Linked DNA regions of Thiocystis violascens DSM 198. The protein of the gene in region 1 interacts with the protein of each later gene in a pairwise test. Links are inferred from orthologs where the notes say so. Each region holds a gene or a part of one and is shown in the gene's direction. Other genes may lie near its edges.

Region 1 (10,362 bases):
CTCACGCTCGATCCCCGCGGCGACTGGCGTCTTGAGTTGGTCATGGGCACCGAACTGCGACTGGGCACCGGCGCCATCGAGGAACGTCTCGCGCGCTTCATCGCCAGTGCGCCGCAACTTGAGGCGGCGGGTCAACCGTTGGAGGTGGACCTGCGTTACAGCAACGGTTTCGCCGTGAAATGGGCGCCGAGCGCGGAGTCGCCGGTCCCCGCGAACACGGGTCGCTCCAAGCGATCCGGCAATCGAGGATAACTGGATGTCGCGACGTAACGACAAAAATCTGTTGGTTGGACTGGATATCGGCACCTCGAAGATCGCCTGTCTGGTGGGCGAGCTCAAGGACGACGATCAGATCGAGATCATCGGCATCGGTATCCATCCGTCGCGGGGTCTGAAAAAGGGCGTGGTGGTGGATATCGAATCCACCGTCCAGTCGATCCAGCGCGCGGTCGAGGAAGCGGAGTTGATGGCCGGTTGCGAGATCAATTCGGTCCATGCCGGGATCGCCGGCAGCCATGTGCGCAGCCTCAATTCGCACGGGATCACCGCGATCAAGGAGGTCGAGGTCTCGCAGGCCGACGTGGATCGCGTGATCGACGCGGCGCGGGCGGTGGCGATTCCGGCGGACCAGAAGATCCTGCACATCCTGCCGCAGGAATTCATCATCGACAATCAGGAGGGCATCCGCGAACCCATCGGGATGTGCGGCGTGCGCCTGGAGGCGCGGGTGCACATGGTGACCGGCGCGGTCAGCGCGGCCCAGAACATCATCAAATGCATCCGGCGCTGCGGGTTGGAAGTCGACGATCTGGTGCTCGCCCAGTTGAGTTCCAGTTACGCGGTGCTCAGCGAGGACGAGAAGGAACTCGGGGTCTGCGTCGTCGACATCGGCGGCGGCACCACGGATCTGGCGGTTTTTACCGATGGTGCCATCCGGCATACGGCGGTGATCCCGATCGCGGGCGATCAGGTCACCAACGACATTGCGGTGGCGCTGCGCACGCCGACGCAATATGCCGAATTGATCAAGATCCAGCACGCCTGCGCCCTGACTCAACTCGCCGGGAATAGCGAGACCATCGAGGTACCCAGTATCGGCGACCGCCCGCCACGGCGGCTGTCGCGCCAGACCCTGGCCGAGGTGGTCGAGCCACGCTACGAGGAGCTATTGACGTTGCTGCATAACGAGTTGCGCCGCAGCGGTTTCGAGGATCTGGTCGCGGGCGGGGTGGTGCTGACCGGCGGCAGCGCGAAGATGCAGGGTCTGATCGATCTGGCCGAGGAGGTCTTCCACATGCCGGTACGCCTGGGGTTGCCGCAGCATGTGATCGGCATGGACGAGGTCGTGAACAATCCGATCCACTCCACGGGCGTGGGGTTATTGATGTACGCGCGCCAGCATCGCTATGCGCGCGGCCCCGAGATGTCCGAGAATCTCGGCCTCAAGGGAACCTGGTCGCGCATGCGCAGTTGGTTCCAGGGCAATTTTTAGCAGGGGGTTGGCTGTCCGACCCCAAGGGTAGATGGACCGCGGCCTGCGGTCTCGGATCGGCGGGTTTCTGGCCTGCCGGTCATTTCGGGGGGTGGTCGCGTGCGTGGCGCGCGGCTGAACGAGGTTTCAGGTATTGCTAAAACGTTCTTCATATCGGGAGACAGATCAATGTTCGAGCTCATGGATACCCATAGTCAGAATGCCGTCATCAAGGTCATCGGCGTCGGCGGCGGCGGCAACAACGCGGTCAATCATATGTTGGCCTCGACCATCGAGGGCGTGGATTTCATCTGCGCCAACACCGATGCCCAGGCGCTGAAAAGCTCCAACGTCAAGACGATCCTGCAATTGGGCGCGGGCATCACCAAAGGGCTGGGAGCCGGGGCGGACCCCGAGGTGGGTCGGCATTCGGCGATCGAGGATCGCGATCGCATTCAGGACGCGCTCGAAGGCGCGGATATGGTGTTCATCACCGCCGGCATGGGCGGCGGCACCGGGACGGGCGCGGCGCCAGTGGTGGCCCAGGTGGCAAAGGAACTCGGGATCCTGACCGTGGCCGTGGTGACCAAGCCGTTTCCGTTCGAGGGCGCCAAGCGGCGGCGGATTGCCGAGGAAGGGATTGCCGAGCTCGCCAAGTCGGTCGACTCGCTGATCACCATCCCCAACGAAAAGCTGCTGGCCGTGCTTGGCAAGGACATGAGCCTGCTCGACGCCTTCAAGGCGGCGAACGATGTCCTGCTCAATGCGACCCAGGGCATCGCCGAACTCATCACCTGCCGCGGACTGATCAACGTCGACTTCGCCGACGTCAAGACGGTGATGTCCAACATGGGGGTCGCCATGATGGGGACTGGCTCCGCGCGGGGTGCGAATCGCGCTCGCGAGGCCGCCGAGGCCGCCATCAAGAGCCCGCTGCTGGAAGATATCGATCTCGCCGGGGCGAAGGGCATTCTGGTCAATATCACGGCGGGTCCGAGCCTGACCATCGGCGAGTTCGACGAGGTGGGCAACACGGTGCGCGACTTTGCCGACGACGAGGCGACGGTCGTGGTGGGCACGGTCGTCGATATGGAGTTGGAGGACGAACTGCGCGTGACCGTCGTGGCGACTGGACTGGGCGAACGCCGCGCTGCCGTCACCAATAAACGCGCGGGCGGGGAAGCCTCGATTCGACTGGTCTCCGGAGGCGACTTGAGCGATGGTCAGCCGGACTATCGGGAAATGGAGCGTCGCCCGGCGATCTATCGGAAAGCGGGTGGATTGGCTGTGGCTGAAGCGGTTGACGAAAAGGATATGGACTATCTGGACATCCCGGCGTTTCTGCGTCGTCAGGCCGACTGATCAGGGGTTTCCCTCTTGTTGAAGGCCAATAAAAACAAAGGGATTCTGTTGCATCCAACATTAAACTTGAAATAGGTTCGGGAAAACCCTAAGCTAGCGGTAAAGCGCTCCAGTGTGGAGCGCGTAACGCGATGGCGAGCAGGCAAGAGCGGTTGAACTAACAGGAAGGGTTGGTTCAAGCGCTTCTGTCCATGAGCAAGAAGCCGTCAGCCGCCGTGGACCGCGATGGGAGATCCGACCGATGCTCAGGCAACGTACCTTGAAAAATGTGATCCGTGCGACCGGGATCGGTTTGCATACGGGCGAAAAAATCGAGTTGACGCTTCGGCCCGCCGCGCCCGACTCCGGTATTCGGTTCCGGCGCGTGGATCTTGATCGGCCGGTGGAAATCAAGGCGACGCCGTTCAATGTGACCGATACGCGTCTGTCCACGACGCTGGCGAGCGGTGACGTGAAAGTCTCGACGGTCGAGCATCTGCTCTCCGCTTTTGCGGGGCTGGGGATCGATAACGCCTGCGTGGACGTTGGGGCCGCCGAGGTGCCAATCATGGACGGGAGCGCCGCGCCGTTCGTCTTTCTACTTCAGACGGCGGGCGTCCTGGAGCAGAATCGCCCCAAGCGATTCATTCGGATCAAGCGCCAGGTCGAGGTTCGCGATGGCGATAAGGTCGCGCGGTTCACGCCTTACGATGGATTTAAGGTCGATTTTTCGATCGACTTCGACCATCCGGCGTTCAACGCCCGCGCGAATCGCGCCACGGTGGATTTCTCCACCTCGTCCTTCGTGCGCGAGGTGAGTCGCGCGCGAACCTTCGGTTTTTTGCGCGAGATCGAAGCGTTGCGTCAGCATAACCTGGCCTTGGGCGGTAGCCTGGATAACGCAGTCGTGGTGGATGAGTATCGCGTCCTGAACGAGGAAGGGTTGCGTTTCGAGGACGAGTTCGTCAAACACAAGATCCTCGACGCCATTGGCGATCTCTATCTGCTTGGGCACACCCTGATCGGCGCCTTCACCGCGCACAAATCCGGGCATGCCCTGAACAACGCGCTGTTGCGCGCGCTGGTCGCCGACGAAGCGGCCTGGGAGGAGGTGGTCTTCGAGGATTCGGCGACAGCGCCGATCTGCTACGCGCAGCCGATTGCGGCTGTTTAGTCTGCTTCGATATGTCCCGGGGGCGCATGTCTGTTCGCGAGGTTCTTCAGCGCGCGCCGTAAGTCCGGATCCTGTATGGTGTCCGCTGCTTCGAGCAGATGCTTGATTGTGCCGCTCGACAGTCTGGGCGTCGGCATCCGGGGTTGGTGTGGGCGGCTTGTCTCGTCGCGAGCCAGGCGGACTTGAATGTGGGTTTCGGTTATTTCCCGCGTTTTTAACGAGCGAACGATGTCCTCGGCCAGAAAGCGCGCGCGCGTCGTCCAGGCTGGGGAATCGAAATAGAGCGTTAACCGCGTTCCCTCGACACCGACATCCAGGCAGTGCGCTTGCATCGGTTCAGGCAATCGGGAGCGCACGTATTCAAGCAGCGCAATCTCCCTTGCTCGCCGTTCGAGCAGATCGCGCGCGGAGCTGTTGTTTTGCAACAGATCGCGGATATGAAAAAGTGTGATGTTCATTGGTGTTGTGTTCGTGTCGGCCGCGCATCGGCAGACGTGATCTGACTGGCCGATTGGCGAGCCATTGACGAGCATTGTTCCTTGAAGACCTGAAGCAGAGAGAAACGATGTACCACCACGATCGAAGAAAAAACGCTCGCGGACAGGCCGTTGTCGTGCTTTTGGCTATTTTATCCTTTGTCTGCGCGGGCGCTGGGTTGGGATGGTTGATCGGACAATACGCCAATCGTCTTCCCTCCGCCGATCCTCCTCGATCCGCCCCGGCATTCGCCTCCGCATTTCCACCGACGAATACAGCAGAGTCTTCGCCTTCCCGTGCGCGCCAGACAGTCGGTGCAATCGCCTCTCGTCTGGGCGACATGCAGGCCGAGTTGCTGAGGCTGAATGCGCTGGGAGAAAGGCTGGTCGGAATGTCCGGGCTCGATCCCGAGGAATTCGATTTTGCAAACCCGCCCCCCCAGGGCGGTCCGGAATTGGGGCCAGTCCGCGATTACACGATCAAGGAAATCGCCAGCGAGTTGAGCGGCGTTGCCGGGATGATTCAGGATCGTCAGCGCAAACTCGACGTGCTCGAAGATGTCCTCGTGAACAAGGATTTGACCGCGCGCGCGCTTCCGTCAAGCTGGCCGGTAAGCACCGGTTATGTTTCATCCAACTTCGGTTTCCGGATTCATCCCGTCAAAAAGGTCCGTATCTTTCACGAAGGAGTTGACATCGCCTGTCCGCGGGGCACGCCGATCCTTGCGGTGGCGGATGGTGTCGTCACCTTCAGCGGGCGTCGAAATGGCTACGGGCGGGTGGTCGACATCCGTCACCCGGATGGCCTGCTCACCCGTTATGCCCACAATACCGCGAACCTGGTCAAGGAAGGACAGAGGGTTCGTCGGGGACAGTCGATCGCCTCGGTCGGGGCAACCGGTACGGCCACGGGTCCGCATGTTCACTTCGAGGTACACAAAGACGGCAAGGTCGTCAATCCCATGCCGTATTTGAATGGCCGGAGTACGCTGGGTGGCGCTCCGGTACGCACCACCGACCGCTCTCCAGGTTGATTCCGGTTGCGAGGTAGAGTCAGGCAGGTCGATGTTCGCACTTGCGGTCATCGAATTCCGGTATCATTCGCCGATTTATTCGGCAGGTCTTAAATTCATCCGATGGTTACTCGACTGTTCAAAAAGATCTTCGGGAGCCGCAATGATCGGCTCGTCAAGACATTGATGAAATCCGTGGTGCGGATCAACGCCCTGGAGCCCGGGATCGCGCAATTGTCGGATCAGGCGCTTGCCGCGAAAACCGCCGAATTCCGTCAACGGCTCGCCGCCGGCACCGATCTCGACAGCCTGCTCCCCGAGGCATTCGCCGTGGTCCGCGAGGCCGGCAAGCGCGTGCTCCAGATGCGTCATTTCGACGTGCAGATGGTCGGCGGCATGGTCTTGCACGACGGCAAGATCGCCGAGATGCGCACCGGCGAGGGCAAGACCCTGGTCGCTACCCTGGCCGCCTATCTCAACGCACTGCCCGGCAAGGGCGTCCATGTCGTGACCGTCAACGATTATCTGGCGCGCCGCGATGCCTCCTGGATGGGACGTATCTATCACTTTCTGGGCTTGACCGTCGGCGTCATCAATTCCTCCGGCGGCCTGGGGCCCGATATGGCCTCATATCGGTTCGATCCGGATTACGAGCCGCCCGCCGGTCAGGGGTATCGTCATCTGCGGCCCGCGACCCGTCGCGAGACCTACGCCGCCGATATCACCTACGGCACCAACAACGAATTCGGCTTCGATTATCTGCGCGACAACATGGCGTTCACCGCCGAGCAACGGTCCCAGCGCGATCCGTTTTACGCCATCGTCGACGAGGTCGATTCCATCCTGATCGATGAGGCGCGCACCCCGCTCATCATCTCCGGTCCCTCCGAGGGCAGCACCGACCTTTACAAGAAGATCGACGGACTCATCCCCCGACTGACCCGCCAGCCCCCCATCACGAACGAGGAAGGCAAGCCCGATTTCGGCCCCGGCGATTACTCGGTCGACGAGAAGCTGCGCCAGGTCTACCTCAGCGAGGAAGGCCACGAGCATGTCGAACAGATGCTGGTCGAGATCGGCCTGCTCGACGAGGGCGATGGGCTCTATGATCCGAGCAACATCGTGCTCATGCACCATGTCTATGCCGCGTTGCGCGCCCACGCGCTCTTCCAGAAGAACGTCGAATACATCGTGCGCGACGGTCAGGTGATCATCGTCGACGAATTCACCGGCCGCACCATGCCCGGCCGGCGCTGGTCCGAGGGTCTGCATCAGGCGGTGGAGGCCAAGGAAGGGGTCGCCATCCAGTCCGAAAATCAGACCATGGCCTCGATCACCTTCCAGAATCTGTTCCGGCTCTATCCCAAGCTCTCGGGCATGACCGGCACCGCCGATACCGAGGCCTTCGAGTTCCAGCAGATCTATGGCCTGGAAGTGGTCGTCATTCCCACCAACCAGCCGATGATCCGCGAGGATCGCGGCGATCTGGTCTATCTGACCCAGGACGAAAAATATCAGGCGATCATCGCCGACATCCAGGATTGCGTGAAGCGCGGCCAGCCGGCGCTGGTCGGCACCGCCTCGATCGAGACCTCCGAACTCATCGACCGCCTCCTGATCGAGGAAAAGATCCCCCATGAGGTACTGAACGCCAAACAGCACGAACGCGAGGCCGGTATCATCGCGCAGGCCGGCCGTCCGGGCGCTGTCACCATCGCCACTAACATGGCGGGGCGCGGCACCGACATCGTGCTCGGCGGCAATCTGGAGGCCGAACTGGAAGAGGCCGGCCCCGACGCCGACCGCGACGCTATCCGTGCCGCCTGGAAACTGCGTCACGCCGAGGTCGTCGCCGCCGGCGGTCTGCACGTCGTCGGCACCGAGCGCCACGAATCGCGCCGTATCGACAACCAGTTACGCGGACGCTCCGGGCGTCAGGGCGATCCTGGTTCCTCGCGCTTCTATCTGTCGCTCGAAGACAACCTGATGCGCATCTTCGCCTCCGAGCGAGTCGGCAAGATGATGCAGCGGCTCGGCATGCAGAAGGGCGAGGCGATCGAGCACCCCTGGGTGACCAAGGCCATCGAGAACGCCCAGCGCAAGGTGGAAGGGCGCAACTTCGACATCCGCAAACAACTGCTCGAATACGACGACGTGGCCAATGATCAGCGCAAGGTGATCTACGGCCAGCGGCGCGATCTGATGGATAGCGTCGATATCTCCGACACCGTCACCGCCATGCGCGAGGATACGCTCAAGGCACTGATCGATTCGCACATTCCGCCTGAGAGCCTGGAGGAGCAATGGGATGTCGCCGGACTCGGCGAGGTGCTGGTTCAACACTTCGGTGGCGATTGGCCGCTTCAGCAATGGCTGGACGAGGATCACGATCTGCACGAAGAGAGTCTGCGCCGGCGTATCCATGACACTCTGGTTAAACGTTACGAGGACCGGGAAGCGCTCATCGGGTCGCCGAACATGCGTCAGATCGAAAAGGCCGTGATGCTGCAAACCCTGGACAGCCAGTGGAAGGATCATCTCGCCGCCATGGACTATCTGCGTCAAGGGATTCATCTGCGCGGCTATGCCCAGAAGAACCCCAAGCAGGAATACAAGCGCGAGGCGTTCCAGATGTTCTCGGCAATGCTCGACAGCATCAAGCAGGATGTCGTGATCACCCTCGCCAAGCTCCAGGTTCAGGCACCCGATGGCGCGTCCGGTCCGCCGCCCGCGGCGTTCGCCCCAAGTCCGGTCCCGGACAAGGCATTCGAGTTCAAGCATGAGGTGTTCGAGGGGTTCGGCGGCGGCGATTCCGATGACACGGAAGCGCCTCCAGGATCCGGCGAACCGGAACATCAGCCCTTTGTGCGCGAAGGCCGCAAAGTGGGCCGCAACGAGCCCTGTCCCTGCGGATCCGGTAAAAAATACAAACAGTGCCACGGGAAGGCGAGCTAACGCGATGACGCCATCGGAGCCTTCCTTTCGCCCCGTCGCCGGTCTGCGACTGGCGTCCGGCGCGGCCGGCATTCGCTATCCGGGACGCGATGACCTGGCGGTGTTCGAGCTTCCAGCGGGCAGCGCCTGCGCGGCGGTCTTTACCCGTAACGCCTTCCGGGCGGCGCCGGTCACTCTGGCACGGGGTCATCTGGACCGCATCGCGCCGCGTTATCTCCTCATCAACTCCGGGAATGCCAACGCCGGCACCGGACGGCGCGGACTGGAGGATGCGCGCGCCTCCTGCGCGGCGCTGGCCGCACGGGCCGGCTGCCAGCCCGAGGAGGTTCTGCCCTTTTCGACCGGCGTGATCGGCGAGCACCTGCCCGTGGAACGTCTCGCGGCGGCCCTGCCCGATCTCCTGACGCGGCTCGATCCGGCGGGCTGGCCGTCCGTCGCGCGCGCCATCATGACCACCGACACGGTGCCCAAGCTGGTGTCGCGCCAGTTCGCGTTGAACGGCCAGACCGCCACCGTGACCGGGATCGCCAAGGGGGCTGGGATGATTCGCCCGGACATGGCGACCATGCTCGCCTTCATTGCCACCGATGCCGCCGTCGCGCCGGCGCTCCTGCAAGCCTGTCTCCAGACAGCGGTAGCGCCGTCGTTCAACGCCATCACCATCGATGGCGACACCTCGACCAACGATTCCTGCGTCCTGATCGCCACCGGCGGACTCGGCAATCCCATGATCGAGGATGTCGGCACGCCGGACTTCGCGGCGCTGCAGGCCGCCGTCAGCGCGGTCTGTCTGGATCTGGCCACGGCCATCGTGCGCGATGGCGAGGGTGCCACCAAACTGGTCACTGTCGCGGTCGAGCAGGCCGCCGATACGGACGAGGCACGGCGGGTCGCCGATACCATCGCCCATTCGCCGCTGGTCAAGACCGCGCTCTTCGCCTCCGACCCGAACTGGGGGCGGATTCTGGCCGCGGTCGGGCGCGCCGGTCTCCAGGATCTCGACATCGAACGGGTGCGGATCTCTTTGGGCGAGGTGCTGATCGTCGCGGACGGCGGACGCGCGCCGGACTACACCGAGCAGGCGGGAGCCGCCGTCATGGCCGAACCCGAGATCCTGATCCGCGTGGCGCTGGGTCGGGGCGACGCCCAGGCGCGGGTGCTGACCTGCGACTTCTCCTATGACTATGTCCGCATCAATGCCGAGTACCGGAGTTAAATCGCGTCTGGCACTGTGTCCATGCAGACGCTGACTGACTCAGGCAAGGTTGAGCCGATGCACGAGCAACGCATGCCAGACCGGATAGGGTTTAATCAGGGCTTGGTCCATGTGATGGTGGGCGTCATCGCGGACGATGCTGGCCGCATTCTGGTGACCAGGCGTCCGGATCACGTCCATCAAGGCGGACTCTGGGAATTTCCGGGCGGGAAGCTGGAGCCTGGGGAGTCGCTCGAGCAGGGGTTGTCCCGCGAGTTGGCTGAAGAGCTAGGCATCCAGGTTCGGTCCAGTCGGCCGCTGATCCGGGTACATCATCATTATGCCGACCCCTCGACTCCGCTCATCGTGCTGAGCGAAGCCGAAGTAGGGGCAGGTCGCCATGTCCTGCTCGATGTGCGTCGGGTGGAGGTTTACTCGGGAACTCCCGAGGGGCGCGAGGGGCAGCCACTCGACTGGCTGGAACCGGAGGCCATGGATCCCGATGTCTTTCCGGCGGCCGACCGACCCATCATCAATGCGCTGCGATTGCCGTCTCTGTTCATGATTACCGGGGGCGATCCCCGGCGGACGGATGAATTCCTGGAACGTGTCGGGCATGCACTCGATCAGGGCATCCGGCTGGTCCAACTGCGCGCGCATGACCTGGACGATCAGGCTTATCGTCGCCTTGCCAGCGCGGTTTATGCGGTCTGCGACACGCGCCGGGCACGTCTGCT
Region 2 (10,277 bases), 1.6 Mb from region 1 along the record:
CGCGGCGGCGACGAACTGAACCTGATCGAGCCGGGCCGGAATTACGGCTGGCCCGCGGTCACCTACAGCAAGGAATACTGGGGGCCGCGCATTTCCAACGAAACCAGCCGCCCCGGCATCCCGGAACCGAGGATCGTCTGGACGCCCTCGAAGGCGCCGAGCGGTCTGGCCTTTTATACCGGCGACCGTTACCCGCGCTGGAAGGGCGATCTTTTCAGCGGTGCGCTTAAATTCGGCCAGATCCGCCACATCGATCTCGATGGGGAACAAGTGATCGGCGAGGAGAAACTGACCATCGGCAGCCGGGTACGCGACGTGCGCCAGGGGCCGGACGGCTATCTCTATGTCCTCACCGATCAGGATAAGGGGGTTCTATTGCGGATTCTGCCGACGGATGGTTGAGCGGGGTCGATGCTGGGTTGCCAACAGCGGCAACCTGGATGCGGTCTCGACCGCTCGCCTTGGCAGCGTAAATGGCGCCGTCGGCATGCGCGGTCAAGGCGAGTTGGTCATGGCCGTGTTCCGGATAGATCGCGATGCCAATACTCGATGAAATGAAGAGCGTGGTCTCGGCGACGGTCAACGGCTGCCTCAGCGCCTGGCGAATCTTGTTGGCGACGATGGTCGCATGCTCCGCGCCGCCAACGTGGGGCAGCAACACCACGAACTCGTCCCCGCCGATCCGACCGACCGTGTCCGATTCCCGCACGCACCCGGACAGGCGCTTGGCCGTTTCCCGCAAGACCAGATCCCCAACGGCATGACCGTGGGTGTCATTGATCGGCTTGAATTTGTCGAGGTCGATAAACAGCAGGGCGAATTTGGTCTGGTTCCGTTTGGCCAGCGCCAGCGTTTGCGCGACGCGCTCAAAGAACAGGAGGCGGTTGGGCAGATGGGTCAGCGCATCGTGGTGCGCCAGATAATCCAGTTGCTGATGGGCCTGTTTACGCTCGGTGATGTCGAGCTTCACCGCAACGTAGTGGGTGGTTTGACCCGCACGGTCTTTGATTGGGGCGACATGGGCTTCTTCCCAGTAAACCTCTCCGGATTTGCGACGATTGATCAGCTCGCCGCTCCACGGCTCGCCGCGTTTCAGATGGCTCCACATCTCCCGAAACGTCGTCGGTTCGGTTAACCCGGATCGCAGAATTCTGGGGGTTTGGCCGACCGCTTCGGCGACCGAATAGCCGGTCACGGTCACGAATGCGGGATTGACATACTGGATGAGGGTGTCCGGTCCGGTAATCACGACGGAGGTCGGGCTGTTCTCGATGGCCGTCGATAACACCGCCAGCCGACCGTTAGCCTGTTGAAGGTCGCTCAAGCTGTGGCGCAAGCGACGGTTGACACGGTAAATATAAACCGTCACGCCACCGACAATACCCGTGAATCCTAGGACCGCCGCAAGAATCAGGTAGAGCCCGCTGAGATCCACTGCGGGAGAGGGATCGTAGAGAAATCCATCAAGGGAAACGTTGGCGGGTAACAATCCGATTTCGGCGTAAGTTTCGGCCATGTGCGCCCAACGCCCTGGGTTCATGTAACCGATCTCGATCAGGTCCGCGCGAATCAGCGGACGCAGTTGTGCGGCCTCGAAGACGTAGTGCTCGCGCGTATCGCGTCCGGCGTATTTCGTCAGAATCAGCTCGATGATTTCATCGGGATGCGTCAGCGCATACTCCCAGCCCCGCAGGCTCGCCGCGCGAAACGCGCGGACCCGCTCGGGATGGGCGTGGAGTTCCCGCTCCGAGGTGAACAGATTGTCGGCGTAGAAATCGATCCCGGCCGAGCGTGGCGTATACATTTGATAGGGGACATGCAGACGGTCGAGCAGTTCGGGCTCGTTCGACAGATAGGCGGTCAGAGCGTCGACCCTGCCGTCGATCAGATCCTGTATCTCGAAGCTGTGATCGATCTGGATCAAACGCTCGGGAGGAATGCCCTCGCGCTTGAGATAGGCCAGGATTTCATCGGCGTCGGGTTCGACCATCACGCGCTTGCCGGCGAGATCATGGATGCTTTGTGCCGCCTGCCGTTGGCGAGCGATCAGTACGAGGGGCGAATGCTGGAGAATCACCGCGAGTGCCACCACGGGTTTTCCGGCGGCGCGAGCGAGCAACAGGCTACTGGTGCCAATCCCATAGTCCGCCTGGCCCGACACCACCCGTCCGACCACATCGATTCCTGGCAGACCTTCCTCGAGCCGCACGTCAAGCCCGGCTTCGCGGTAATACCCCTGTTCCTGCGCGGCGTAATAACCGGCAAACTGAAAGCAATGGGTCCACTTCAGTTGCAAGGTCACGGCATCGCGCGCACACGCCGGCGGTGGCGACAGAACCAAGGCGCCGGTCGCGAGCAAAACCGACAAACCGAAACGCCAGTGCGCCGCTGTCGGCCTGCGCCAATGATGAGACTTCACCACAGCCGTTCTCATTCTGGTGTCATCCGCCATCGTAGGAGCCCGCTTGCGGGCGACATGACCTGCCAAAACCTGTGGGTCTGCCAACCTCCTTCGCCCGCGAGCCCGCAAGTCGCCCGCAAGCGGGCTCCTACTGTCATACGCAGGAAACATCTCGGTCAAGAAGAGGTGACTTGGGGAGGCGTTGCCACCGCTCGATCACGCACCCTACTCAAAGGTCCAAGCGGTGGACCGAAGCAGAATGACCCCGATCAAGACTAACAGCATTACGGCCCAGAGCGAGAGATAGAAGGCCATCGATTGCTTCGCCCGATTGCGTTCGGTCCAGGAGCGGGGGTGAACGCCCTTGGCCAGGAAGACCAGCTTGGCGGCCAGCAGGACGCAGACGATATTCACGGTAAGCAGCAAGAAGGAGCCCAGTGCCTGCTCCCAGTGGCCTGCTCCGAGCATCATTCCCATGGTGGAGGCCGGTGGCAATAGCGCCACGGCGACCATGACGCCCACCAGCGTCGACGAGGCCATGCCCGTGGTGAGCGAGAGTACCGCCGCCGCGCCAGAGGAGAGCGCCAGAACCACGCCGCTCAAGTCCACATCCGTGCGCGTCATGATCTCGTGGCTCGCAAGGTCGATCGGCAGGAGCAGCGCGATGGCACAAGAGAGCGTGAGCGCCAGCATCAGACCGGCGCCACTCGTCTTCAGGGCACGCCAACTCAATTCCCGATCGCCAAGCGAGGTGGCAAAGGCGAACGCGATGTTCGGGCCCAGCAGGGGCGCGATGACCATGGCGCCGACCACGACCGCGACATTGTTCTCGATCATGCCGATCGCGGCGACGAGGGTCGAGAGCGCGGTCAGCACCAGATAATTGCTGTCGAGTTGCGCGCCCTTGGCGATCTGGGTGTATAACTCCTCGCGCGTGGCGGCCACCTTCCGGGCCTTGCGTTCGGTTAACTCCTGCTCGTCCGGACGCTGGTGCGTCAGGACGGTATCGATCGGCTGCACGACGATGCGCGCGCGGTCGTTCGCCTTGAATAGATCCTGTAGCGAATCGATGAGCGCCTGGCGGCTGTCGTCCGGAACCAGCATCCGGATGCTGCAGCGGCCGTCGGCGCCATCGCCGCCGCCCCACCAGAAATCCTCGGCGCCATAGAATTTCGCCATTCCGGCGAGTGTTTTGGCATGTTTCGCGTCAGCGATGACTTCGACGATGCGCATGGAGCGTGACTCACTCAAACCCTTGTGGCGCCGCCTGATGCCAGTGCGTCACATGCTGGAAGCGATGCGCGACATTGAGCAACCGCGCCTCCTCGAAATAATTGCCGACGATCTGTAGCCCGACCGGCAAGCCGTCCACCGGCTCGACCGGAATCGACATCCCCGGCAATCCGGCCAGATTGGTCGCGATCGTATAGATATCGTTCAGGTACATGGCGACCGGATCGTCCATCTTGGCGCCGATGGGAAAGGCGGTCGTGGGGCTGGTGGGGCCCATGATGACGTCGACCTGCTCGAAGGCGCGTTTGAAATCGTCGGCGATCAGGTGACGAATCTTCTGCGCCTTGAGATAATAGGCGTCGTAATAGCCGGCGGAGAGCACATAGGCGCCGATCATGATGCGCCGCTGGACCTCGGCCCCGAAGCCTTCGGCGCGGCTGCGTTTGTAGAGATCCTCCAGATCTTTCGGGTTTTCGCAGCGATGGCCATACCGAACCCCATCGAAACGGGCGAGATTGGACGAGCACTCGGCGGGGGCGACCACGTAGTAGACCGGCACCGACAGCGGGCTGTTGGGCAGGCTGATCTCGCGAATCTCCGCGCCCAGGCGTTCGTACTCCTGGATGGCATCCTGGATGGAGGCGGCGATGCGGCTATCGAGTCCGGCCCCGAAGTATTCCTTGGGCAATCCGATGCGCAGTCCCTTGAGGTCGTTGTCGAGCGCGTCGACATAGTCCGGCACCGGGACATCGGCGCTGGTCGAGTCGCGCGGATCGAAGCCGGCCATCTCGTCGAGGATAAAGGCCGCGTCGGCGGCGGAGCGGGCCATGACGCCGGCCTGGTCGAGCGAGGATGCAAAGGCGATCATGCCCCAGCGCGAACAGCGCCCGTAGGTGGGTTTGATCCCGGTGATGCCGCACAGCGCGGCGGGCTGGCGGATGGAACCGCCGGTGTCGGTGCCGGTGGCCGCGGCGCACAAATGGGCCGCGACCGCCGCCGCCGAGCCGCCCGAGGATCCGCCGGGCACCCGGCTCTCGTCCCAGGGATTGCGGACCGGACCGTAAAAGCTGGTCTCGTTGCTCGACCCCATGGCGAATTCGTCCATGTTGGTCTTGCCGAGCACCACCGCGCCGGCGGCGGCCAGTTTCTCGACCACGGTGGCGTCGTAGGGCGCAATGAAGTTGTCGAGCATCCGCGAGCCGCAACTGGTCTTGATCCCGGCGGTGCAGAAGATATCCTTATGGGCGATCGGGATACCGGTCAGCGGGCCGGAATCGCCGGCTTTGAGCGCGCGGTCGGCCCGTTCGGCGGCGGCGAGCGCGGACTCGGCCGCGACCGTGACGAAGCTGTTTAGACGCGGATCGAAGCGCGCGATCCGGTCTAGATAATGCCGCGTCAGTTCGACGCTGGAATAGGCGCGCAGCCGCAGATCGGCGGCGAGTTGGGCAATCGTCTTGTTCTGCATTATTCGATGACCTTCGGAACCAGGTAGAGCCCGCCCTCGGTCAGCGGGGCGATGGCTTGAAACGACGCGCGCCGATCGGGCTCGGTGGCGTCGTCCGGCCGCAGCCGCTGTGTCATGTGGAGCGGGTGCGCCATGGGTTCGACGCCGGCGGTGTCGACGGCGTCCATCCGGGCGACCAGATCGAGGATGTTGGAGAGATCGGCTGCGTAGCGCTCGGTCTGTTCGGGGGCGATGGCGAGCCGCGCCAGATGCGCGATCTTTTCGATGTCGGAACGATCCAGTGACATGGCGATCCTAGCGTTGGCTGAAAGCTCTGCAAAATAGCATAGGGTCGCGGGTGGTGGAACTCGCCGCGCCGGGGTAATCGCCGACGCGACGCCCCCAGCGATGGCGCCGGATCCCGGTGCCGGTGACTCCGGGATGCCTGTCATGGGAACAGTCTCCCCAATACCTTGCCGATCCTCGCCTGCATTGCTAGATTAGCCGCCCAATTACCCTTATGGATTTTATTCCTGGAATCCTGACCGACTCATCGTTGAGGATGCCCGAACAAACGTTGGCGTTCCTCACCCCCTTGCAAGGTAACCACCTGATGTTTTTCAGAAGCATTCGCGGGATGTTCTCGAACGATCTGTCGATCGATCTTGGAACCGCCAACACATTGATCTTCGCCCGCGGGCAGGGAATCGTGCTCAATGAACCCTCGGTGGTCGCCATTCGTCACGAGCGCACGGGAGGAGGCAAATCGGTGGTCGCGATCGGCGAGGAGGCCAAGCAGATGCTTGGGCGTACTCCGCAGAGCATTACCGCGATCCGGCCCCTGAAGGATGGCGTCATCGCCGACTTCACGGTCACCGAAAAGATGCTGCAATACTTCATTCACAAGGTGCATGAGTCGCGGATGTTTCAGCCCAGTCCGCGGGTGCTCATCTGCGTCCCCTGCGGCTCGACCCAGGTGGAGCGGCGCGCGATCAAGGAATCCGCCGCCGGCGCGGGCGCGCGCGAGGTCTATCTTATGGAGGAGCCCATGTTGGCCGCCATCGGCGCCGGATTGATGGTGCACGAGCCGCGCGGGTGCATGGTGATCGATGTCGGCGGCGGCACCTCCGAGGTGGCGGTGATCTCGCTCAACGGTATCGTCTATTCGGAATCGGTCCGGGTCGGCGGGGATACCTTCGACGATTCGATCACCAATTATGTGCGCCGCAACTACGGCACGCAGATCGGCGAGGCGACGGCCGAGCGCATCAAGCACACCATCGGAACCGCCTTCCCCGGCAATGAGGTGCTGGAGATCGAGGTCAGGGGCCGCAGTCTCGCCGAGGGGGTTCCGCGCAGTTTCACGCTCAACAGCAACGAGATCCTGGAGGCGCTGCAGGAACCGCTCTCGATGATCGTCCACGCGGTCAAGATGGCCCTGGAGCAGACCCCGCCGGAATTGGGTTCGGACGTGGCCGAGCGCGGTATCGTGCTGACGGGCGGCGGCTCGCTGCTGCGCGATTTCGATCGGCTGATCGAGGAAGAGACCGGACTGCCGGTCGTGCTGGCCGAGGATCCCCTGACCTGCGTCGCGCGCGGCGGCGGCAGGGCATTGGAAATGCTCGATGCGCGGGAAAGCGGGCTCTTTGCAACCGAATAGGTTTGCGTGCGCGTACCATGGCCGTCGGAACGGCATCCCTCCCGCCGCCAACCGTCTATCGCCCCGCGAGATCGACACCATCCGGGATCTTGCCGAGGAACGCCGCCATCAAACCGTTGTTCGTCCATGGCCCCTCTCCAACCGTTCGGGTGATCCTCGCGGCGTTCCTTGCGCTCGGGCTGATCATTGCGGATCATCGCTACCATCATCTGAATGCGGTGCGTTCCGTGATCGAGGTGGCGGTGTATCCGTTGCAGTACGCCGCCAATCTGCCCGCTCAGGCGTTCCGCGAGATGCAGAACCGTCTCGTTGGCGAGGCGCAACTGCGGCTCTCGAACGAAAGCCTGCAACATGAAAACCTGATGCTGAAGGGGCGCCTGCAACAATTCGAGTCGCTACGTGCCGAGAATATGCGTCTGCGTGACTTGCTTGGCTCCTCCTTCGATGTCGGCGAGCGGGTCTTGATCGCCGAGATTCTGACTGTGGATCTGGCTCCCTCCAGCCAGCAGGTCATGATCAACAAGGGCACCAATTCCGGCGTCTTTATCGGCCAGCCGGTGTTGGATGCCGAGGCCGTGATGGGTCAGGTCATCCGTGCCAATCCCTTTTCGTCCACCGTGCTGCTGATCACCGACGCCAATCACTCGCTGCCGGTAGAGGTTAACCGCAATGGGTTGCGCACCATTGCCGCGGGGAAGGGGCCGAGCCAGGAACTCGAATTGCTCTATATTCCGAAAAACGCGGATATTCGCGAAAACGACCTGTTGGTGACCTCCGGGATGGACGAGCGGTTTCCGTCCGGTTATCCGGTCGCACGGGTCAAAACGGTGCGCCAGGATCCGGACAACCCCTTCACGACCGTCATCGCCAAACCGACCGCGCGGCTCGACCGTAGCCGGGAGGTGCTGCTGGTCTGGTCCATGGACGCGAAACCGAGCCAGTCGGCACTGGCCGCCGACACGCCCGCGCCCGCGGAGCGTCCCTGATGGGCGCGACGGAACGACGGGGTCTGTGGATGATCTGGTTGACTCTGGCGATCGCCATGTTTCTGGCCATTGTGTCGATGCCCGCCGGGCTGGAAGACTACCGCCCGCAATGGGTCACCCTGACCCTCATCTTCTGGTGCCTGACCCTGCCCGAGCGGGTGGGCGTGTTCTGGGGCTTCGGAACCGGCTTGACGCTGGATGTGCTGAGCGCCTCGCTGCTGGGTCAGCAGGCCCTGGGGCTGTCCCTCGTGGCCTATGTGACGGTGAAACTGCACGCGCGGATCCGCCTCTTTCCGCTCTGGCAGCAGAGCTTCTTCGTGTGGGTGCTGCTGTTGGCCGAACGTCTGCTGACCCTCTGGATCCTCGGCGCAACCGGTCAGCCCATGCCGGCGCTGAATTACTGGGTGCCGTCCCTGGTCGGTCTTCTGCTCTGGCCCTGGTTGTCCGCCGTTCTGACCCAGGTCGAGCGGCGCATGGGGGAGCACTGAGCGCATGCGCCTGACCAGCCTTGAAGACCGCCAGCGCGAACAGCGGCTCGTCGCCTCGCGCGCGCTGGTGGCGGGTCTGCTGGTGCTCGTCGGCCTGTGCCTGCTCGCGCTGCGCCTGCTGCACCTGCAAGTGGATCGTCACGATCACTTTTCGGTCCTCTCCAAGGACAATCGGGTGAAAGTCCAGCCCGTCCCGCCGTCGCGCGGCCTGATCTACGATGCCAGAGGCGTGGTGCTGGCCGACAATCATCCGACTTTTTCGCTGGAGATCACGATCGAAAAGGTCACGGATCTGGCGGCGACGATCGACGAACTCGCGCGGCTGGTGCCGATCGATGCCAACGACCGTGCCCGCTTCGAGCGTCTCAAGCGTCAGCGGATGCGTTTTCAGGGGGTTCCGATCCGGCTCAACATGACTCCCGCGGAGGTCGCGCGCTTCGCGGTGGACGGGCATCGCTTTCCCGCCGTCGATGTCCGCGCCGAACTGATCCGAACCTATCCGCTCGGCGAATCCACCGCGCACGTGCTGGGCTATGTGGGCCGGATCAACGAGCGCGAAATGACCTCGATCGACACCAGCAATTACGCTGGCACCCGTTTCATCGGCAAGGGCGGTCTGGAGAAGGCCCACGAGGATGTGCTCCATGGCCGGGTCGGCTATCAGCAGGTCGAGGTCAACGCCCGCGGACGCATCCTGCGCACGCTGGAGAGCACCCCTCCCACGCCGGGCCAGGATCTGTCGCTGTATCTCGACATGGCCCTGCAGCAGGAGGCCATCGACGCCTTGGGCGACCGGCGCGGGGCGGTCGTCGCCATCGACCCGCGCGATGGCGGCGTGCTGGCGATGGTCAGCAAGCCGAGCTATAACCCGAATCTGTTCGTCGAGGGGATCAGTCAGACGGACTATAACGCCCTGCTGCACTCGATCGATACGCCGCTCTTCGACCGTGCCGCGCGCGGTCAGTACCCGCCGGGATCGACCGTCAAACCCTTTATCGGTCTTGGCGGCCTCGCCACCGGCTTCACCACCGCTCGGAAAACCACTTACTGTTCCGGCTCTTTTTCGCTGCCCGGCCAAAGTCACCGCTTCCGTTGCTGGCGCAAGGGCGGGCACGGCACGGTGAATCTGGAGCGGGCCATCGTGGAGTCCTGCGATGTCTATTTTTATTCGTTGGCCAATCAGATGGGAATCGATCGGCTGCATGGATTCCTGAGTCAATTCGGCTTCGGCGCGCGCACCGGGGTCGATGTCGCCGGCGAACTCCCGGGACTGCTGCCCTCGCGCGAGTGGAAACAACGGGTGCGCAAACAACCCTGGTATCCGGGCGAGACCCTGATCGTCGGCATCGGTCAGGGCTCCTTCCTCGCGACCCCGCTGCAACTGGCGGCGGCCACGGCGACCATGGCGAATCGGGGGCATTTCATCCAGCCGCGGCTGGCGCGCGCCAGCCGTTTTCCAGGCGCGAACGCGGAGAGCGAATTCCCACGGGTGATCCGCGACGTGGAGGTCGGCGACCCACACGATTGGGACAGCGTCATCGACGCCATGACTCAAGTCGTGGAAAGCCCACGTGGCACGGCCAAGCGGATCCGCAGCCCGGATTACCGCATCGCCGGTAAGACAGGCACCTCCCAGGTCTTCACCATCGGGCAGAAGCAGACCTACAACGCCGCGAAGATTCCCGAGCGCATGCGCGATCACGCGCTCTTCATCGCCTTCGCCCCGGTGGAGGATCCGCGCATTGCCGTGGCCGTGCTGGTCGAGAATGGCGGTCATGGCGGCTCGGACGCCGCGCCCGTGGCGCGTCGGGTCATGGACGTCTATCTCGGTGGATCGACGCTCATCCTGACGGATGAGCGCAACGATGACGACAATCATGGCGACTAAGGCGATCTCCGCACGACTCGATCAGGACGCGGAGACCGCGAAGCTCGGCTTGTTGCAGCGGATCCACCTCGATGCCCCCCTGTTGGTCGCGCTCCTGGTCCTGTGCGGTTTTGGCCTGCTGGTGGTCTACAGTGCCGGCGATCGGAACCCGCTCATCGTCGAGCGTCAACTCGCGCG
Region 3 (10,201 bases), 1.7 Mb from region 1 along the record:
AGCGGCGGCGATCGTTTATCGGCATGTCTGGCAACAGTCGGTGAGCGGTGCGTTCCTTTCAGGATAGCGAATGGCCAAGCGATCCTGGACCCGCGCCAGCGATCGCCATCCAACGAAGTATCCACACATACCCTTTCGATTATTCTTCGGGAATCAAGGGGAGCAGTTTCGAGCCCTTCGGCTTCGCTCAGGGCGAAGAGCATAGCCGACGCAAGGATCGGCTTGTCGAATGGAACGAACGGGAAATCCTCGGACTCGGAGCGTGAAGCCGTTCGTGGTTCGAGTGCCTCACCACGAACGGCTTCAAGCGGCGAATCACACGAGCGGCTTCAAGCGGCGATCAAGGATTCCCGATCAGCACATAGATCGTGCTGTCGCCGGTCTCCGACAACCCGAGCCCCAGATAGGCGGGGCCGATCCAGGTATCCGATCCGAAGAAGATGCTCCCGCCGAAACGAGTCTCCTCCGGACTCAGGATCACATCCTCGCCCGTTCTCGGATTTTGGACGACACCGTCCGAAAGCCAGCCTCCCTCCAGCGAGGCACCCAAGTAGAGTCCACGTCCGATCGGCGGCGGCAGCGAGGCGATCTGGCGGTAGTAGGCGAGCGCGCCGAAGACCATGTCGTTGCCGCGGAACTGCTCGTTGGCAAAACCGGAGAGCTTGAGAAAACCGCCCAGCGGAAACTGATCGTAATACGGCATGGTGGCGCCGAAGCTGCTTCCGGCGCGGAGTCTGCCGGTGATCGTATTCGCCCCGAAGCTGTGGGCGGTGGTGGCGCTCAGCAGCGCGCGCGTGTAGTCGACATCCGCCCCCAGCGCGTGCAGCGGACTCAGCGACTCCAGCGCGATGCGCGTACCCGAGCGCGGCGCCCCGGCGCTATCGAGCGTGTCGTAGACGATGCGCCCATGCAGGCCGGTATCCGTGATCCGATCCTCCGGGAGTTCAAGCGAGCCGGTGTCCAGCGCAACCTCTGTCTGGCCGACATAGGGGCCGATCCGCAACTCCACGCCTCGCAGCGTGGTACCGGCATCCGCGCCGACCCGCACCCGCGTCACGTCGTAGCGCGCGACCCGCTGATCCCCGACAAAGACGCTGTACGGACTCTGGCTGTAATCCAGAAAAGGCGCGACGAAGGCGGCCCGGTCGAGATCCAGCGGCTGGTAGAGTTCGGTGTGCAGGCTCGGCGCATTGCCGAGCGTCAGTTCGGTGCTCCATTCGGCCCCGAGCTGGTTGACCCAGGTCTGATCGTAGGTGGCGCGCAATCCGAAACGGCTGTCGCCTTGATTGTCGGATGCCAGACCCAGCCCAAATCCCAAATAGCCCGGCCCCCATGCCTTCTCGACCGCATCGACAATAAGCAGATCGGAGCCGTCGCGCCGGGGCTCGAAACGGTAGCTGATTCGCTCGAAGTCGCCACGCCCATAGACCTTCTCAATTTCCGCGTCCAGCCGCGCGCGGTCGAAGGGCTGCTGCGCCTGGTTCTCGACCAGGCCATCGAAGACGCCGGCGTTCACCCGCTCCAGACCCGCGATCCGCACCTCGCCCACTCGCTGGACCGGTTGGCCGGGGCCAAAACGCGCGCGCTTCCAGGCCGCGTACTCGGCCTCGCTCAGACGGTAGCGCGCCAGCCTGGGAGCGGCCTTGCGGGCCGCCGTCACGCCGGTGGCGATCGCATCGGCGGCGCGCGCGAAGTCGCCGGAGCCGATGTCGCCTAGATCCGGGACGATCAGCACATCACGCTTGGGGTCGATCTGTTTGAGCGAGGCTTCCACGTTCTGCTCGGTCAGGATGGCGATCATCTGACCGGTGACGCCGAGAATGCTGCCAAGCTGCTCGCGCGGGAGAAACCCGGATCCCAGGTTGACCACGATGAGCGTATCGACCCCCATCGAACGGGCCACGTCGACCGGCAGGTTGCGCACCAGTCCGCCGTCCACGTAGATGCGTCCCTCCCATTCCATGGGCGCGAACACGCCAGGCACCGCCATGCTGGCGCGCATGGCGACCGGCAGCGGCCCCCGGTCGAAGACCACCATCTCGCCGTTTTCCAGATTGGTGGCGACGGCTCGGAACGGGATCGGCAGGGCATCGAAGTCCTGGACCGTTTCCACGCCCTTGACCAGATCGTTGAAGAACAACTGGACCTTCTGACCCGAAATAGCCCCCTTGGGCAGGCGCAGATTGCCTTCGCGCACCCCGACCGTGAAATTCCAGGTCGGGTTGAAAGAAGTTTCCTTGCGCCGCGCCGCCCACGCCTCGCGCGGCGGGTTGTCGTCGAAAAGCGCGCCCCAGTCCACCTGCGTCACCCGCCGTTCCAACTCGTCCGCCGGCACGCCCGCCGCATAGACCCCACCCACCAACGAACCCATGCTGGTTCCCGCGATGGCGTGAATGGGGATGCGCAGTTCCTCCAGAACCTTGAGCACGCCGATATGCGCCGAGCCTTTCGCGCCGCCGCCCGCGAGCACCAGGCCAATGCGCGGACGCTGAGGCTCGCGCGCGTCCGCCGGGACGGCCAGCGACAAGGCAACGAGCAGCGTGGCGAAGAGTGCGAACAGGTTCCGTTTCATGAGAGCCTCGTCAGAATCCAGCGGAGTAAAGGGGCAGCGGCGCGTATCGATCGACACGACGGCCCCAGCGGGATACATATCATACCGGCAACCGCGCACCGATCGACGCTGCGACATCCAGACGCTGGCGACAACTCGGACCGCTCCGGTCATCAACGGGATCGACCCTTGTGATACGCTCGCTATTCTGGCGCATCTAGATCCCATGACCAACCGCGATTCCGAGACACCAACGATGTACGCGACACCCGAGACCGGCGACGGCTGGATCACCGCTCTGCTCGACACGGACGACGTCGGTTTCGTCGTCACGGCGCGTTTCGCCATCTCGACAGCCTTTCGCGACCTCGTCGGCGATCGCGAAGCGGACCTGGTCTTCGCGGCGCGCAGCCGGCTGGCGCGCATGGGGATCAATATCCTCCCGCTCGGCGCCCCCAGTTTCAACAGTCATCACTGCGACCTCCAACTGCACATCGCCGCCGCCATCCACTCCTATGGCATCGCGCCGCATCTGGAACGCATCGTGGTGCCCGGACTGCGGGTCGGCCGGCTGGTGTTCTGTCCGACGGACAATCGGCTCGGTTCGTCGGACATCCATCGGCTGATTCGCGAGAACGCGCTGCAAGTCCCGGCCGGATTCTCGCTCGACGGCAACGGTTATCTGATTCTGCGCCCGCAACGTCAGATCTTTCGCTTCCAGAAACCACTGACCCCCGAGGAGGTCACCGCCATCGCGACCCACGCGGACGGCAAGGATCTGCTCAACCGGCTGCAAATCCGCGAAGCGGTCGACCATATCGAGCTGTTGCCCAAGGACGGTCTGGTGACCGCCTGTTCCATGTTCCTGCACCGTCACTACGTGGTGCTGCGCAACCTGGACGATTCGCTGGGCTTCCATCTCCAGGCCACGGTCCTCGACCCGGTCTCCACGCGCGGCACCAATGTGTATCTGGAATTCGTCAATCGCACCGAGCAGCTCATCATCAATCCGAGCGTCGCGGCCTCGGTGCACGAGGCGATCCTGCTCAAGCCCAAGCCCCGATACTGGCATGGCCACGGCATCCCCACGGCGCCACTGTCAACCGCGACCGACAGCGAAACAAGCGCTCTGTCTCATCTCATTGGAGCGAGCGGTGACATTGCCTGCAAGTCGCTGCTGGCGATTTTCGACCGACTGGAGGCGAGCCCGGTCACTGACCGCTATTCGCATCGGATGATGGCCGTTTCCCGCGAGCCGCGCGCCTTATTGGATGGAGCGGACCCCGATCAGGTCTGGACCCAGCCGCGCGAACCGCGCGATCCGCGCGGGGGCACCGATCTGGCGGCGGGCCTGGTGGCCGAGGGGCTGGATCTGCACCTGCGCACCGAGTACGGGACGCGCATCCTGGCGGATCTGCCGGACGGCGCGCGCGCGACCCTGCTGCTCGGCTATTTCCCGAATCTGATCGAGCACACCGAGATCTGCGCCGCCGCCCTGCGTCAGCGCGTCGCCCGCATCGTCTTCCGGCGCGCCTCCTTCGAGCATGGCCCCTTCCTCTCCTCGCGCGACCATGGCCGACTGGCCGATTACGAGGGTCTGGGGCTGGAGGTCTTCTGGTGCAACGAATCGCGCGGCCAAGTCGTTCGGCATGTCTTCCGGGGCTTGCGCGGCTATTTCACCACGCCGGACAAGGTCGACCGTTTCCGCTCCTGCCTGATCTTCGCCATCTATGGCTCGGTCAAACCCTTGAACGATAACGCCGCCCACCAAATCGAACGTCTGCTCGGCAATCTGAAAAACCTGTTCGGCAGCGACATCGGCATTCTGACCGGCGGCGGACCGGGCGCCATGCAGCAGGTCACGGACGCCGCTCACAAACTTGGACTGATGGTCGGATCGAGCTTCATCGAGACCATCGACCAGGAACTCAACCAGACCGCCGAGTTCTACCAGACCTTTCAGGCGCGCAGCCGTCAGGCCCGCCAGCGCTGGTTCGAGATCGCCAGCTTTCATCTCTTTCTGGTGGGCGGGGTCGGCACGCTGGAAGAGGTCGGACTCACCCTGACCGACATGAAACTCGGCGTCATCGAGACCAGTCCGGTGGTCTTTTTCGACGGCTCGGGCGGCGATTTCTATTGGGAGGGCCTGCGTCTGCAACTCGCCGAAATGGGCCGCCAGGGCCGCGTGCCGGCCAGACTACTCGACCACATTCTGATGACGACCGACCCGGACGCCATCCCGGACTTCTACAAACGGACATTGCGTCTGGGCTGATGGGGCTCGTGACATCGCGCGGGAAAACCGCGAGAATTCAAGCAATCCAATCGCGCGCAAGCCTTCCGGCCATCGAGCCGCGGATCGGCCGGCGCGTGATCCGCATCAAATCGACGCGCATCCCGACCACACTTGAGACATCAACGTGTCCACATCGATCACCTTCGAACATCCGCTTAACGAACGCATCCGAATCTTTCTGCGGCTCGAACATCTGTTCGAGCGATTCGAGCATTTCGTCCGTCAATTCGACCCCTCCGCCACGCGGGCCGCGATCGATGCCTTGCTGGAGATCGTCGCCATCACGGCACGCTCGGACATCAAGAACGAAATTCTCAAGGAGCTTGAACATCATATCGGCGCCATCCATCGGCTCGCCGACAAGCCCGGCGTCGACCCCAAGGCGCTCGAACAGGTGCTGAGCGACCTTGACGATGCGATCGACGGCGTCCGACACATCGGCAGCCCCATTGGTCAGACGGCCCGCGAGGACGACTTTCTCAAGGCCATCGCTCAACGCAGCAGCATTCCTGGCGGCGCCTGCAGCTTCGACCTGCCGCACTACCATTTCTGGCTGATCCAACCTCCCGAGATACGTCAGACGCGCTTCGACCATTGGCTGCTTGACCTCACGCCAGCCTTCAGCGCCATCGATCTCGCGCTCTCCCTGATTCGGGGCAGCACCGCGCCGCGCCGGGTCTTGGCCGAGGGGGGCTTCTTTCAAGAGGCGTTGGATCTCGATGCATCGGCGCAGATGCTGCGCGTCGGACTCGACGCCTCCGAGGCGCTCTACCCCGAGATCAGCGGACATAAAAACCGCTTCAGCATCCGGTTCATGGCGATCGAATCCAGCGGCCGCCCCGCCCAGCGTTGCGATGACGTCTCCTTCAAACTCACCTGTTGCGTGTTGTAACCATGGCTACGATCGTTGCCTGTCCCCATTGCGGAAAGCCGGTGGAATGGACCGAAACCTCGACCTGGCGTCCCTTCTGCAGCAAACGCTGCCGTCTGATCGATCTCGGCGACTGGCTGGAAGAAAATCACCGGATCAGCGATTGCGCGGATGACCCGAGCGAGGATCCGCCGCCATCCGACGCACACGATACCCATCATTAGACTTGCGGCGATTGCATTTCAAAGACGACTTGCGGATTCAACCGCCCACCCATGACTTTTTTCGTCGTCACGGTCTTCCTGCTGGTCTATCTGGGCATGCTCCTCGGCGGTCTGCCCTTCCTGCAACTGGACCGCACCGGCGTGGTGCTGTTGGGCGCGATCGCGCTGGTGGCATCGGAAACCGTCCCCATGGATCAGGTCTGGCGGGCCATTCACCTGCCGACGCTGGCGCTACTGTTTTCCTTCATGGTGATCTCGGCGCAACTGCGACTCGGCGGTTTTTACGGCTGGGCGGTCGGGCGGCTGGGCCGGCTCGACCTGTCGCCGCCCGCGCTGCTGGGCGCGCTGATCGCCGTCGCCGCCGGTTTGTCGGCGGTCTTCAGCAATGACATCGTCTGTCTCGCCATGGCGCCGGTGCTGGTGGAGGTCTGTCTTGACCGGCGACTCGACCCCATCCCCTACCTGCTGAGCCTCGCCTGCGCCGCCAATGTCGGCTCGGCGGCGACCCTCATCGGCAACCCGCAAAACATGCTGATCGGCGAGACCCTGGCGCTGTCGTTCGCCGAGTATCTGCTCGTCGCCGCCATTCCAGTGATGCTGGGACTGATCGTCACCTGGGGCATCGTCGCGGGACTCACCCGAGGACGCTGGCAACTTCGGGCGTCGCCGCCAGAACCGCCGACACACGAACGCACCGCCGAACACTGGCCCACGCTCAACCGCTGGCAAAGCATCAAGGGGCTGACGGTCGCGACGGTGCTGTTCGCCGGTTTTCTCTTCATCCCCTGGCCGCGCGCGCTGATGGCGCTGGCCGGGGCCGCGCTCCTGCTGACCAGCCGACGACTGCATTCGTTCCGCATGCTGGGGCTGGTGGACTGGCAATTGCTGGTACTGTTCATCGGCCTTTTCATCGTCAATCACGCACTGCAACAAACCGGCCTGCCCGCCCAGGCCGTCGCCGCGCTGGCGACCCAGGGCGTCGATTTGCACGCGCCGACACCACTCTTCGTGACCAGTTTCCTGCTCAGCAATCTGGTCTCCAATGTCCCGGCGGTCATGCTCCTGCTGCCCGTGGCGACCGACCCGATCAGCGGCCCGCTGCTGGCGCTGTCGAGTACGCTGGCGGGCAATCTGCTGATTGTCGGCAGTATCGCCAACATCATCGTCATCCAGGCCGCCGATCGGCGGGGCATCCGCATCGACTGGCGCGGCCACGCGCGTATCGGCGTGCCGGTGACATTGGCGACGTTGGCGATCGCGGCCCTCGCATTGTGGCTGGGACAGCGACTGGACGGCTAAGGTGATTTCCGGAAATGACTTGACCAAGCGTCAAACCCCGTAGGAACCCGCTTGCGGGCGACGGTTGGGCACACGGAAGGCAGCCTGGCGGGTCACGTCGCCCGCAAGCGGGCTCCTACGGGTAGGATCAATCACCTTAAGCCATGCGCCCACGCGAGCATCGCCCCTGGGATAAGGAGACAGGCGCGGGCTTTTGTGGGATCTTAAGACCCCAAGCACCGCCTGACTCCAACCGCCACGCCAGCAGCGGCATTTTTTTTGCTTATCTCTCCCAACTCAAGCCAAGGAATTCACCCCAGATGTCGATTTTGGTTGCCCTGAACCACAAGACCGAATATCACTTCGATCGCTCGGTCAACCTCTCGCCCCATGTCGTGCGTCTGCGCCCCGCGCCGCACTGCCGCACGGCGATCCGCTCCTATTCGCTCAAGGTCGAACCGGCGGAACACTTCATCAACTGGCAGCAGGACGCCTACGGCAACTATCTGGCCCGCTTGGTCTTCCCGGAAAAGACCCGGAAACTCTCGGTCGAGGTCGATGTGATCGCCGAGATGATCACCATCAATCCCTTTGATTTCTTTCTGGAAGATTACGCGTTTTATTATCCCTTCGAGTACGACCCCGAGCTGCGCAAGGAACTGGCGCCCTATCTGGAGATCACCGAGGACGGCCCGCTGCTGAAAAAATGGCTGAAGGATGTCGACCGCACCAAGCGCGAGACCGTCTATTTCCTGGTCGACCTCAACCAGCGCCTTCAGCAGGACATCGGCTATGTCATCCGCCTGGAGCCGGGCGTGCAGACCTGCGAACAGACCCTGGGCACCGGCAAGGGCTCCTGCCGCGACACCGGCTGGCTTTTGGTGCAGATCCTGCGCCATCTTGGACTGGCCGCACGCTTCGTCTCCGGCTATCTGGTGCAGTTGACGGCGGACGTGAAGTCGCTCGACGGTCCGTCCGGCCCCGAGAAGGATTTCACCGACCTGCACGCCTGGGCCGAGGTCTATGTGCCGGGCGCCGGCTGGATCGGGCTCGATCCCACCTCCGGCCTCTTCGCCAGCGAGGGTCATATCCCGCTCGCCTGCTCGCCCGCCCCGCGCAGCGCCGCGCCCATCACCGGCGCGACCGACGAGTGCGAGGTGGAGTTCTATTTCCATAACGAGATCGCGCGCATCCACGAAGACCCGCGCGTCACCAAACCTTACACGCCCGAGCAATGGGAGTCGATCGAGTCGCTCGGCCATCAGGTCGACGCCGAGCTGAAGGCCAATGACGTGCGTCTGACCATGGGCGGCGAGCCCACCTTCGTCTCCATCGACGACATGGACGGCGCCGAGTGGAATATCGACGCGCTGGGGCCGACCAAGAAGCCGCTGGCCGAGGATCTGATGCGCCGGCTGAAAAAGCGTTTCGCGCCCGGCGGACTGCTGCACATCGGTCAGGGCAAATGGTATCCGGGCGAGCAACTGCCGCGCTGGGCGCTGTCCTGCTACTGGCGCAAGGACGGCGAGCCGGTATGGCACGACCCCGATCTGTTCGGGCTGGAGAACACCAGCTACGGTCACGGCCCCGCCGAGGCCGAGCGCTTCATCCGCACCCTCGCCCGCCATCTGGGCGTCGATCCGGACCACGCCGACAAGGCCCACGAGGATGTCTGGTATTACCTCTGGAAGGAGGCGCGTCTGCCGGTCAACGTCGATCCGCTCGACAACAAGCTCAAGGACCCCAACGAACGCAAGCGCATCGCCCGGCTGTTCAGCGAGGGGCTGGATAAAGTCACCGGCTACCTGCTGCCGTTGCGCTGGTGGGGCTTCGGGATCGATGGGGGCTGGAAGAGCGGGCGCTGGACCTTCCGTGACGGCAACCTCTTTCTGATCCCCGGCGATTCGCCGATGGGCTTCCGTCTCCCGCTGGATGCCCTGCCCTATGTCCCGGACAGCAAACTGGACCGGGTGCCCGAACGCAACCCCTTCGAGCCGGTCGCGCCGCTGCGCTCGCCCTTCGACGAGGTCGCCCGCCGCTACAGCCGGCTGGTCGAACCGGCCCAGGCGCCCCAGACCATCCGCGAACAGGGCGTGCAGCCGCGCGATCTGGCCGCGCGTTACGGACGGCTCGCGCCCGCCGATCACGCGCATCAGGACGTGCGCCAACAGATCGCGCTGCCCGACGACCTGCACCCCGACCTGATCCGTACCGCGCTCTGCATCGAGCCGCGCGAGGGCCGGCTCTACTGCTTCATGCCGCCGCTGACCCATCTGGAGCACTGGCTGGATCTGGTGATGTGCATCGAGGACACGGCCGCCGAACTCAAGCTGCCGATCATCATCGAGGGCTATGAGCCGCCGAAGGATTTCCGCTTGCAGAAGCTCGCGGTCACCCCGGACCCCGGCGTCATCGAGGTCAACATCCACCCGGCCGAACGCTGGGACGACATGGTGCGCGACACCGCCATCCTCTACGAAGAGGCGCGGCTCGCCCGGCTCGGCACCGAGAAGTTCATGCTCGACGGACGCCACACCGGCACCGGCGGCGGCAACCATGTCACCCTCGGCGGCCCCACGCCAGCGGACAGCCCGCTGCTGCGCAAGCCCGATCTGGTGCAGAGCCTGATCGCCTACTGGCAGCATCACCCGAGCCTGTCCTATCTCTTCTCCGGCATGTTCATCGGCCCCACCAGTCAGGCCCCACGGGTCGACGAGGCGCGCGACGACCGGCTCTACGAACTGGATATCGCCTTCCAGCAGATGCCGACCGGCGAGATCCCCCAGCCCTGGATCGTCGACCGGGTGCTACGCAATCTGCTGACCGACGTCACCGGCAACACCCACCGCACCGAGTTCTGCATCGACAAGCTCTACTCGCCCGACTCCTCGGCGGGCCGACAGGGTCTGGTGGAGTTCCGCGGCTTCGAGATGCCGCCGCATTATCAGATGAGCTTGGCGCAGTTGCTGCTGCTGCGTACC

What was found.
Region 2: the proteins of ftsZ (region 1) and THIVI_RS18520 interact in binary tests that used the Escherichia coli proteins (3 or more experiments, as listed by UniProt). The link is inferred for Thiocystis violascens DSM 198 from one-to-one orthologs.
Region 3: the proteins of ftsZ (region 1) and zapD interact in binary tests that used the Escherichia coli proteins (3 or more experiments, as listed by UniProt). The link is inferred for Thiocystis violascens DSM 198 from one-to-one orthologs.

What each region holds. Positions count from the first base shown.
Region 1 is NC_018012.1:2,521,302-2,531,663, reverse strand. The notes cover bases 782-3,746. They hold ftsZ (cell division protein FtsZ), read left to right. Parts: upstream 782-1,660; coding sequence 1,661-2,833; downstream 2,834-3,746. Other genes in these bases: lpxC (UDP-3-O-acyl-N-acetylglucosamine deacetylase), read left to right, coding at 3,075-3,746; ftsA (cell division protein FtsA), read left to right, coding at 782-1,492. Outside these bases: THIVI_RS11195 (cell division protein FtsQ/DivIB), read left to right, coding at 1-252; more of ftsA, read left to right, coding at 257-781; more of lpxC, read left to right, coding at 3,747-3,986; THIVI_RS11175 (DciA family protein), read right to left, coding at 3,983-4,444; THIVI_RS11170 (M23 family metallopeptidase), read left to right, coding at 4,552-5,496; preprotein translocase subunit SecA, read left to right, coding at 5,599-8,430; bifunctional glutamate N-acetyltransferase/amino-acid acetyltransferase ArgJ, read left to right, coding at 8,435-9,646; THIVI_RS11155 (Nudix family hydrolase), read left to right, coding at 9,704-10,362. UniProt on the Escherichia coli protein: Essential cell division protein that forms a contractile ring structure (Z ring) at the future cell division site. The regulation of the ring assembly controls the timing and the location of cell division.
Region 2 is NC_018012.1:4,164,157-4,174,433, forward strand. The notes cover bases 4,835-7,714. They hold THIVI_RS18520 (rod shape-determining protein), read left to right. Parts: upstream 4,835-5,691; coding sequence 5,692-6,738; downstream 6,739-7,714. Other genes in these bases: gatA (Asp-tRNA(Asn)/Glu-tRNA(Gln) amidotransferase subunit GatA), read right to left, coding at 4,835-5,099; gatC (Asp-tRNA(Asn)/Glu-tRNA(Gln) amidotransferase subunit GatC), read right to left, coding at 5,099-5,386; mreC (rod shape-determining protein MreC), read left to right, coding at 6,756-7,714. Outside these bases: THIVI_RS18495 (PQQ-dependent sugar dehydrogenase), read left to right, coding at 1-402; THIVI_RS18500 (diguanylate cyclase domain-containing protein), read right to left, coding at 350-2,368; THIVI_RS18505 (TIGR00341 family protein), read right to left, coding at 2,627-3,634; more of gatA, read right to left, coding at 3,645-4,834; more of mreC, read left to right, coding at 7,715-7,724; rod shape-determining protein MreD, read left to right, coding at 7,724-8,212; mrdA (penicillin-binding protein 2), read left to right, coding at 8,217-10,100; rod shape-determining protein RodA, read left to right, coding at 10,090-10,277. UniProt on the Escherichia coli protein: Forms membrane-associated dynamic filaments that are essential for cell shape determination. Acts by regulating cell wall synthesis and cell elongation, and thus cell shape.
Region 3 is NC_018012.1:4,236,896-4,247,096, reverse strand. What follows is about bases 4,052-6,855. They hold zapD (cell division protein ZapD), read left to right. Parts: upstream 4,052-4,971; coding sequence 4,972-5,739; downstream 5,740-6,855. Other genes in these bases: THIVI_RS18840 (ArsB/NhaD family transporter), read left to right, coding at 5,994-6,855; THIVI_RS18845 (DNA gyrase inhibitor YacG), read left to right, coding at 5,742-5,942; THIVI_RS18855 (LOG family protein), read left to right, coding at 4,052-4,826. Outside these bases: THIVI_RS25400 (hypothetical protein), read left to right, coding at 1-67; THIVI_RS18860 (patatin-like phospholipase family protein), read right to left, coding at 341-2,572; more of THIVI_RS18855, read left to right, coding at 2,808-4,051; more of THIVI_RS18840, read left to right, coding at 6,856-7,241; THIVI_RS18835 (transglutaminase family protein), read left to right, coding at 7,541-10,201. UniProt on the Escherichia coli protein: Cell division factor that enhances FtsZ-ring assembly. Directly interacts with FtsZ and promotes bundling of FtsZ protofilaments, with a reduction in FtsZ GTPase activity.